DNA from 3 places in the Lysinibacillus sp. OF-1 genome. Region 3 is predicted to be linked to each of the others. Evidence: predicted binding sites of a transcription regulator. Region 3 holds the regulator's gene; each other region holds the start of a gene.
The links. Region 3 encodes CtsR, which represses protease genes until heat stress. Its sites were predicted from a motif close to ATGGTCAATAAAGGTCAAACA; they were not measured.

Region 1 (3,599 bases), 720 kb from region 3:
AGGAGCATTTTTAGCAGGAGGTTCTGTCAACAATCCAGAAACATCAGCCTACCATTTAGAGATTTATTCTTTGTATAAAGAGCATGGTGAGGCATTGATGGATTTGATGAATGAATTTGAACTTAATGCCAAAACAATTGAACGAAAAAAAGGTTTTGTCACCTATTTAAAGGAAGCAGAGAAAATTTCAGATTTCCTTAATATTGTTGGCGCACATCAGGCCATGATGAAGTTTGAGGATGTGCGCATATTGCGAGATATGCGAAATAGCGTCAACCGTATTGTGAACTGTGAAACAGCCAACTTAAACAAAACTATTGGTGCAGCATTACGACAGGTAGAGAATATTCGATTTATTGAAAATTCAATTGGTCTGGATCAGCTACCAGAAAAGCTACGTGAAATAGCACGTCTACGGGTAGAATATCAGGATGTGACATTAAAAGAGCTTGGTGAAATGGTATCAAGTGGAACGGTTAGTAAATCAGGTGTTAACCATCGATTGAGAAAAATTGATGAGATTGCTGATGCATTAAGACGTGGTGAAAAAATAGGTGGTTAAGTTTTCATACTTTTCAGGTATGAATGTCATGCGTAATCGCTTATTGTTCTTTTGCTAGTAAGTGAGGTAAGATAAAACTAATAGATGAACGGTAGTGAAGGGGAGTTTTGAGTATGATTGAGAGAAGAGTCCAGGTCAAATTAAAATTAGGACTACAAGCTAGACAAGCAGCACTATTTGTACAGGAAGCAAATCGTTTTAGTGCGGATATCTTTCTGGAAAAAGACGAGAAAAAAGTAAATGCCAAATCCATTATGGGTGTCATGAGCTTAGCAGTCGCTAAAGGCACTGAAGTTACTTTAAGTAGTGACGGCAGCGATGCGGAGCAAGCGGTTACAGCATTGGCTACAATTATCGAAAATGAAGACTAACATTCATTGAACACAAAAGGCATCACAGAGCAAATCTGTGATGCCTTCATAGTGTTGAAAAACAAAACCATCCATAGCGTTTTTGTGAAAGGTGAAAATGGATTTCTATTGCAGGCTACTTGCTTTCCTGTGGGCGAGCGCCGAGCAGCTTCCTCCGCTACCGCTCCGTTTAGAGGCTCGCCTGTCTCGCTATCCCACGGGAGTCAAGTAGCCTTCCACCCCAATCCATAAAAATGTTTCTTTTTAGAAAGGTTTTCAAATAAAGTGAAGGTATTCACTACGCTTTATGGAGAAGTGTTGTCATCCATCACTTCTCCGCATTGAAAATAAGAGCCTATCCTCTTTCTAATAATATAAATAAAGGGCTATTTTGTTCAGGAAAAGACACTTTTGCAGAATGGTTGATGGGAGTGGAGCCAGCGTCACTCCTAGGGGATTAGCGTCCTAGAGGAGCCCCTGGAGCGAATGCAGTGAGTGAAGCGCGCCCCCTGGAAAGGACGCTGGCGGAACGGAAATCAACCCCTCCCCTTTCAAAATGGCTGTTTCTGCCGTTGACATCACCTTTTCTCAACAACACGAAAGGCATCACAGAGCGAGTCTGTGATGCCTTCTCATTTTTATTTATTATCGCTACGGTGCATAATGTGATCGATTAAACCATATTCTTTAGCACGTTCAGCAGTCATGAAATTATCACGATCTGTGTCTCTAGCAATGACTTCAAGTGGTTGGCCTGTGCGTTCAGATAAAATGCCATTTAATTTTTCACGTAAGAATAAAATACGTTTAGCAGCAATTTCAATTTCTGTCGCTTGACCTTGTGCGCCACCTAGTGGTTGGTGAATCATTACTTCTGCATTTGGTAATGCAAAACGTTTACCAGGCTCACCAGCAGCTAGTAAGAAAGCACCCATTGATGCAGCCATACCAATACAAATTGTTTGAACTTGTGGTTTAATGATTTGCATTGTGTCATAAATAGCCATACCAGCCGTAATTGATCCACCTGGTGAATTAATGTAAAGAGAGATATCTTTATCTGGATCTTCCGCTTGTAGGAAAAGAAGTTGTGCAACAATGGAGTTAGCCACATTGTCATCAATAGCGCTTCCTAAAAGAATAATACGGTCTTTAAGTAGACGTGAATAAATGTCATATGCACGTTCACCGCGACTTGTTTGTTCAATAACTGTAGGAATTAAATTCATGTTAAATCCTCCTTAAAAAACTAAATTCGAATACCTTTGCTGAAAATTTCCATTGTTATTTCAGCTGTATCCTTATCATACACATTATAGTCAGGGAAGGTCAAATATTAACCCTGCTAAAGTGAAATAAAAAAAATAAAATGTTTTTGCATTCTATGGTTGAATTATATGTGATAGGCTTGTATAATAATTGAGGTTATAAGTTTAAAGTACAGTACACTATTTTGCAGGTATGCTTCAAAAAATGAGGGTTATCTACATCATGCTTTTCGTAAGCCTAGAGTGAGTACTTTTTTTTTGTGCCTTTGCCCTCGTGGTGTAATGGATAACACGTAAGATTCCGGTTCTTGCACTGGGGGTTCGATTCCCTCCGAGGGCGCCATTTTACTGAATATAGATAGACTTGTTATAGCTCATCTCCTAATAAGTAGTTTAGCAGCCTGCTTAGCGGAGATCGAGAGGGAGATATAGGTGCAATACTGTCCTAGTTGGCATTATTCCCCTATTTATTCCTTTCAAACCTTCAAAAAAGCAATAACTCCAAATTATTTTTTAGTGGACATACTGTACGTGAAGACTAGAAATAGTCGAAAAAAAGAATCCTATCTGAGGGGATTCTTTTTTTTTGCCTAAATTTATCGAAATTTGGTGTGGATTGTAGTGTATATATATTAATTTTAGATTAGATTTCTTGTTATTTATACATGTTTCTTCTAATTATATAAGTTTATTATAAATTAATATGAAAAAATATTTAGTTTTATGCGAAAAGTTGTTGTCTAAATACTATAATATTAATATAATTGACCTAATAGTCTAACATTTCCGAATTGCGAAAAATAATACGCATTTCGGAAAATTATCGAAATAGGGGGAAATACAATGAAGAAAACAGGTTGGATGCTACTGATGATGGTTGCAGCATTAACATTAGCACTTGCAGGATGTGGTACAAAGGATGGTGCATCTTCAGGAAGCTCATCTTCAGAAGATGGTAAGAAAATATATAAAGTTGGTACAGAGGCAACTTTCGCACCATTTGAATCTGTTGACGATTCAGGGAAAATTGTGGGGATTGATGTCGATGTTTTAAAAGCTATTGCTGATGAAATGGACTTTGAAGTTGACTGGAATAACATTGGTTGGGAGCCAGTTTTCCAAACAATTAAAAACGGTGAAACAGATATTGGTGCTTCAGGAATCACAATTACTGAAGAGCGTAAAGAATCATTTGATTTTACAGAGCCTTATTATGAGTCTCAATTATTGATTGTTGTAAAAGAAGATTCAAAAATTAAATCTCTAGCTGAACTAAAAGATAAAAAGGTATCAGTACAAATTAATGCTACAGGTCATATGGCGGCGAAAAAGCTACAAGGGGAAGCAAGTACAAATATTATGGCGTTTGAAAGTCAACCAATCGCAATTCAAGAGATGTTAAACGGTAACGTTGATGCA
Region 2 (3,599 bases), 900 kb from region 3:
TTGTTTAGATAATGCCGTGATAGAAAGCTTTTTTGGCATTATGAAATCAGAATTTCTATACGCAACAACGTTTAAGAACTACGAAGCATTCAAAAAAGCGTTAGTAGACTATATCCACTACTACAATCATGAACGGATAAAAATAAAACTCAACGGAAAAAGTCCAGTTGAGTTTCGAAGAGTTTCTTAAAAGTTCAAATTTTTGGGGTCAGTTCACTCAATCCCCTAGGAGTGACGCTGGCTCCACTCCAATCAACCATTCTGCAAAAATGTCTTTTCCTTATCTTTCATACGAGCCGTATTTGTATGATTAGAGAAAGGATAGCCTCTTATTGTCAATGTGGAGAAGTGATGAGTGACAACACCCTCCATAAAGAGTAATGAATACCTTCACTTTATTTGAAGATCTTTGCTAAACAGAAACATTTTTATGGATTGGAGTGGAAGGCTACTTGACTCCCGTGGGATAGCGAGACAGGCGAGCCCCTGCACGGAGGAAGCGACTCGGCGCTCGCCCACAGGAAAGCAAGTAGCCTGCAACGGAAATCCATTTTCACCTTTCACAAAAATGCTATGGATGGTTTTGTTTTTCAACACGATAAAATCCCTGCTATATTTTATAGGCAGGGATTTCGTTTGTAACGAAATTAATCGATACGGCATATTTGTAATGGACAATTTTCACAAGCAATTTCATTTTTTAAAAATTGTAAATCATGAATTGTAATAAAGCCTTTATCAAAGGTGATAATGTCGTGTTTTTTTAAATCATTCAACATACGATTAATCATTTCACGACTTGTTGCACACAAATTCGCAATTTCTGTATTTGTTAGCTGGAAATCAATAAAAATTGAGCCATTTTCTAAAGGTTTACCATACGTATTGGAAAGCCGAATGAGCGTTGAAAATAAAGCACCTTTTTTACCATTTAACACTAAATCACGCAAACGACTTTGATGCTTTAAGTTTTCTGTTTGCAACCACTTTATATATTCCACCATAACAGTAGGCTGATCTTCTAGTAAATGCTCCAATGATTTACGACTTAACACATACATCGTAGAAGGCTCTAATACCTTTGCAGTCATGGAATTATAGACTAGGTTACAAAATAATGACCCCTCTCCAATTATACTGTCAGGACCACAAATACGAATAGTTAATTCCTTGCCAGTTTCGGTTTCTTGGCTTATCGAAATCACACCAGATTGGATGTAATAAATTTCTTTTGCCCGTTCACCCTCTAGAAAAATTTTATTTCCTTTATTCACTTTGATAAAAACACCATGCTTTTGAAATAGATCCTTCATTTTTTCAAACATATTATCCATTAAAACCATATCTCCAACACATCGCTTTCTTTTTGTAATAAACGGCAATTATTACAAAAGGATAGTGGATTTTTCGATACTAAAACATAGAAACATATCATTATTATAACGTAAATTTCCATAATCCGTGAAAAAATTTTAGTGCGATTTCTTTGCGAAGCAATGTCGATTGATGTAAAATAAAGTTAGTCAAAAAAGGTCAAACTTTTTAAAAGAACAAGAATGGGTATAACAATGATAAGAAACATGATGGTAAAGGAGTGCTAGCTATGCAATTTCAACAAACAGATAACAAAAAACCACTAGAGCAATTTGGACGAAATTTGATTGAAGAAGTTAAAAACGGCAAAATGGACCCAGTTATCGGGCGTGATGAGGAAATTCGAAATGTCATTCGTATTTTAACACGCAAAACGAAAAATAATCCTGTATTAATTGGTGAACCAGGAGTTGGTAAAACAGCGATTGTTGAGGGTTTAGCACAGCGTATTGTGAAAGGCGATGTGCCAGAGGGCTTGAAAGAATGTGTGTTATATGAGCTAGATATGAGTGCTTTAATCGCAGGGGCAAGCTATCGTGGCCAATTTGAAGAGCGCTTAAAAGGTGTGTTAAAAGAGGTGAAAGATTCAGAAGGACAAATCATTTTATTTATTGATGAAATTCATACCATCGTCGGCGCAGGCAAAACAGACGGTGCTATGGATGCAGGGAATATGCTCAAGCCTATGCTTGCACGCGGTGAACTACATTGTATTGGTGCTACAACACTAGATGAGTATCGTATGTACATTGAAAAAGATCCTGCTTTAGAGCGACGATTCCAGCAAGTTCTTGTACGTGAGCCTTCGATTGAGGATACGGTTTCCATTTTACGGGGCTTAAAAGAACGCTTTGAATTACATCATGCAGTACGAATTCATGACAGAGCAATTGTTGCGGCAGCAGAACTGTCCAACCGATATATTACAGAGCGATTTTTACCTGATAAGGCAATTGATTTAATTGATGAGGCTTGTGCGATGATTCGTACAGAAATTGATTCGATGCCACAGGAATTAGACGCAGTGACACGTCGCATTATGCAGCTTGAGATTGAAGAACAGGCATTACGTAAGGAAAAGGACGAAGCAAGTAAAAAACGTCTAGAGCAATTGCGTGAGGAATTAACAAAATTAAAAGAATCCTCAGAGGGCATGCGCCAACAATGGGAAGCAGAAAAAGAAATGTTACACGACATTCAGAAAAAACGGGAAACATTAGATAAATACCGTCGTGATTTAGATGAAGCAGAAAGTAAATATGATTTAAATAAAGCTGCGGAATTACGCCATGGCAAAATCCCAACATTAGAAAAGGAAATTCAGGAACTCGAAAAACAGTTAGAAAATGGGGCAGAATCCCGCATTTTACGTGAAGAAGTAACGGCAGATGAAATTGCTGCGATCGTTTCCCGCTGGACAGGAATTCCTGTAACAAAATTAGTAGAAGGAGAGCGTGAAAAACTTCTACGATTAAAGGATACATTACATGAAAGAGTAGTCGGTCAAGACACAGCAGTACAATTAGTAACAGAAGCTGTATGGCGTGCACGTGCAGGTATTAAAGATCCACATCGTCCGATTGGGAGCTTTTTATTCTTAGGTCCAACAGGTGTTGGTAAAACTGAGCTTGCTAAGGCACTTGCTGCGCAGTTATTTGATGCAGAAGATCACTTTATTCGAATTGATATGAGTGAATACATGGAGAAACATAGTGTGTCTCGTCTCGTTGGTGCTCCTCCAGGCTATGTAGGTTATGAGGAGGGCGGACAATTAACAGAGGCTGTACGCCGAAATCCATATTCCGTGGTCCTCCTAGATGAAATTGAAAAAGCACATCCAGATGTGGCGAATATTTTATTACAAATTTTAGATGATGGCCGCATTACAGATAGTCAGGGACGTATGGTGAATTTTACAAATACAGTGGTCATTCTAACATCCAATATTGGCTCTAGTTATTTAATGGAGGCAAAAGAAGGCGATAATGCTGTTGAAGACTTAGTGATGACGGCCCTACGCCAACATTTTAAACCAGAATTATTAAACCGTATGGATGACATTATCTTTTTCCATGCTTTATCTACAAAGCATTTTACTGCGATTGCTTGGAAGTACGTGGAGCAACTGATTAAACGTGTGGCAGAACAGGAAATTACTTTATCTGTCGAGCAAGAGGTTATTGACTGGGTAGTACAGCAAGGAGCGGATGCTCAGTTTGGAGCGA
Region 3 (3,599 bases):
CAGGGTTTTTATGGAACGTCACAATAAATTTATTGGAGGCAAAAATATTAACCTCTTCTGCAGCAAGGTTCTCTTCATTTACTCGATGAATAACAAAGAAATGAAAATCATCATAGAAATCGAGCTTTGGGCGCTGTAATCGCATTAAGCAATCTTCAATAGCAAGCGGATGGAAATGGAAAAATGTATCTAATAATGATTCTTCTTCGGCTGTAGGGCAATTAAAATCAACCCAATACCATTCAAATTCTTGCTGATGTATAACTTCCAATGGAAAATCTTTTAGTAATTGTTGTTGTTTTGTAATACCAATGGTGCTTATCACGGTTTTCACCTCAAATTATTTACTACAAAATATTTATTTAGTGCCCCTCTTTAAAGCATACCCAACCAGCAAATAAAGTAGTGGCAAAAAATCTAGAAGGTTTTGTAAAGCCCGCCTTTTGTAGCAGTGTTAAAATATCCTCTTCACGCATAAACGAAAGGGAGCGAATGGATTTTTCCATCTCTGCTACATCAGATGCAGAAAGCTTTGTATGTTGTAGCCAATAGGAACGCCATAAATCAAATTGTAGTTCAGTTTCTAAAGAGCCGGGCTGACCATATTTCGAGACAAGGACAAACGGTGCTCCAGGCTTTAAATGTCTTGCGATTTCTTCTAATGTAGATAGCTTTTCTTCATAACCCAGAATAAAATGCAGAACGAGAACACAACTTGCTGCATCGTATTTTATGGAGGGTAATTGAGTACCTAGTATTGTTCCTTGGTGGAAAGACAGCGTATTGGGTAGAGTGTGTAGACGTTCCTTTGCTATGCTGAGCATGGACTCTGATGGATCAATACCTGTGAATGACCAGTCGGGCCTTCCATCTGCAAGCTGTAAAATTTCATTGCCGCTTCCTGCACCCACAATTAACATATCAGCTTTATCTGGGAGTGTGGAATGATAAAAGGTTTGTATTAAACGTAGCATGGCATCATAGCTTGGCAATGTACGACGAATACCCTTTTCATATTCGTTTGCTAATGTGTTGTTAAATTCCATCTCTCATCACAGCCTTCCAAAAAAAATTTAATAAATCTTATTTAATGTGAAACTATTACGGGTATAGTTCCGTAAATAGTAGTACATAAAACATAGACAAAGTACAAAGAAAGGGTTGATATATATGGAGACTAAATGGTCTAAAGTAATCATACACGCAAGTGCATTTTTTGCGCCATGGTTAGTACCTATTATTTTCTTCTTAATTAGTTCGGATGAGGAAGTGAAGGCGATTTCTATTCAAGCATTGCTCTTCCAAATTGTTATGGGTATTTTAATCGCTATCTCAGTTGTTTTAAGTTTTGTTCTTATTGGGTTACCGTTTTTAATCATTTTCGGCATCATGTTATTTGTTGTACCAATTATCGGTATCGTAAAAGCATTGTCTGATGAGCCTTGGCGTTATCCAATTGTTGGTCGTTGGGTATAATTTTCATAGACGCAAGTATATGCTAGTTGCATATGCTTGCGTTTTTTCTATGACTAATAAGGGTACATTAGGTATATGAGCAAATTATAACCCGCGCAGTTTTAACTGAAAAAGTGCTGTTTTTCGTACTAAAATAGGCATTTTAAGACTTTTCACTTTTCTATGGGCGAAATCATTGCAATTTTTTTGAAGCGTTTTGTATAATATACTAAAAGAAAGTCAAAGATAGTCAAAGTCAGTGAAGCAAGCGAGGTGTATTCCTAAAATGCGTAATATATCAGACATCATAGAAGGTTACTTAAAGCAAGTACTTGAATTAGGTGGAGAAGGGCATATTGAAATTAAACGGAGTGAGATTGCTGATAAATTTCAATGTGTGCCATCACAAATAAATTATGTAATTAATACAAGATTTACTGCCGAGCGAGGTTACCTTGTTGAGAGCAAACGTGGTGGTGGTGGGTACATACGAATTTTACGTGTCCGCGCGCATTCACAGATTGATTTAATCGACGATGTTCTCAGACAAATAGAAGGTGGAGCATCTCAAACGATGGCAGAAGATTTAGTATATCGGCTCATCGATGAGCAGGTAATTTCAAAACGAGAAGCGAAATTAATGTTAGCAGCAATTGATCGCTCCACAATCGATTTACATCTCCCTTTAAGAGATACTATTCGAGCAAAGATCTTGCGAGCAATGCTGACAACAATCAAATATGAACAGCAAAAATAGTGAGGTGATGGAAATGATATGCGAACATTGTAAACAACGTAATGCGACAGTTACAGTAACACAAGTTCAAAATGGGCAAAAGGTGGAGCACCATTATTGTGACGTCTGCGCCTCACAGTTCCATCCATTTCATGCAGAGTTTAAACAAGAGCCAGTGTCTATTCAACAGCTATTGTCGAACTGGTTCGGCTCGCCTACATGGCAAAAGGTGGGGGAAAAACAACAAGTTCAACCACAACAGCAAACATGCCCACAATGTGGATTTTCGTATAAACAATTTTTAAAAGAAGGTAAATTTGGATGCCCGAGCTGTTATGACACCTTTAGTGAGCATTTGCCTAAGCTCTTTAATCGCATACAGGCAGGCCCTCAACACATTGGTAAAATGCCTGGTGCTCGCAGTAATGTGTATGTCATTAAAAAGCAAATAGAGGATATCCGCAAGCGTATGAAGGCCGCTGTAGCAGAAGAACAATTTGAGGAGGCGGCGAAGCTCCGTGATGAAGTTAAAGAGCTAGAGAAGCATCTACAATTTGAAGGTGGTGATGTGTCATGATGATTGATTCATTTTTAGAGCGTGCGACCCCAACGTGGATGCATATCAAGGATGATTATTCAGATATTGTCATTAGTACACGTATTCGCCTTGCTCGAAATTTAGATGGCTATCGATTTCCATTAGCTTTCTCAGAGAATGAGGCACTGCAGGTGGAACAGGCAGTTACACATGCACTAAGTGATAGCCCAACGCTTCAAAATGATTATGCTTATTTTGCTATTAAGGATTTAACGCCTCTACAGCGTCAAATTCTTGTAGAAAAGCATTTGATTAGTCCACAGCTTGCTAAAAAAGAGCAAGTAGGCTCCATACTTCTTTCTGAAGATGAATCCGTTAGCATTATGGTGAATGAAGAGGATCATTTACGCATTCAATGTATGACAGCAAGCTTTCAACTTCAAAGTGCCTATGAACAAGCAAATAAAATTGATCGTATCCTAGAGAAAGTATTACCGTATGCCTTTCGAGATACTTTTGGCTATTTAACAAGTTGTCCGACGAATATTGGCACGGGTCTTCGCGCATCGGTCATGATGCATCTACCCGCACTGACATTAACCGGGCAAATGAATCAAATTATTAATGCCATGACTCGCTTAGGAATGACTGTAAGAGGTATATATGGAGAAGGCAGCGAAAATTTAGGAAATGTTTATCAAGTGTCGAATCAAATTACACTTGGGAAGACAGAAGAAGACATTTTAGCAGACATACAAAGTGTCGCTGAAAAGATTATCCAAAAAGAGCGACACGCAAGAGGGAAGTTGATGGAAAAGGCAGAGCTTGCTCTAGAAGATAGAGTATATCGGGCTTTAGGTACCCTTACAC

Region 1: clpP (ATP-dependent Clp endopeptidase proteolytic subunit ClpP) is a predicted target of CtsR. The motif match lies at 2,228-2,248, and genes of this name have one in related genera.
Region 2: NV349_RS03510 (ATP-dependent Clp protease ATP-binding subunit) is a predicted target of CtsR. The motif match lies at 1,520-1,540, and genes of this name have one in related genera.

What each region holds. Positions count from the first base shown of each region.
Region 1 covers NZ_CP102798.1:3,851,551-3,855,149, reverse strand. The annotation lists gene whiA (DNA-binding protein WhiA) at 1-562, shown strand, start outside; gene NV349_RS18855 (HPr family phosphocarrier protein) at 676-933, shown strand; gene clpP (ATP-dependent Clp endopeptidase proteolytic subunit ClpP) at 1,551-2,141, opposite strand; tRNA gene NV349_RS18845 (tRNA-Arg) at 2,449-2,523, shown strand; gene NV349_RS18840 (basic amino acid ABC transporter substrate-binding protein) at 3,024-3,599, shown strand, end outside.
Region 2 covers NZ_CP102798.1:759,270-762,868, forward strand. The annotation lists gene NV349_RS03500 (IS3 family transposase) at 1-190, shown strand, start outside; gene NV349_RS03505 (Crp/Fnr family transcriptional regulator) at 648-1,334, opposite strand; gene NV349_RS03510 (ATP-dependent Clp protease ATP-binding subunit) at 1,604-3,599, shown strand, end outside.
Region 3 covers NZ_CP102798.1:4,570,132-4,573,730, reverse strand. The annotation lists gene corA (magnesium/cobalt transporter CorA) at 1-325, opposite strand, end outside; gene NV349_RS22500 (class I SAM-dependent methyltransferase) at 363-1,046, opposite strand; gene NV349_RS22495 (DUF4870 domain-containing protein) at 1,171-1,476, shown strand; gene NV349_RS22490 (CtsR family transcriptional regulator) at 1,742-2,212, shown strand; gene NV349_RS22485 (UvrB/UvrC motif-containing protein) at 2,226-2,768, shown strand; gene NV349_RS22480 (protein-arginine kinase McsB) at 2,765-3,599, shown strand, end outside.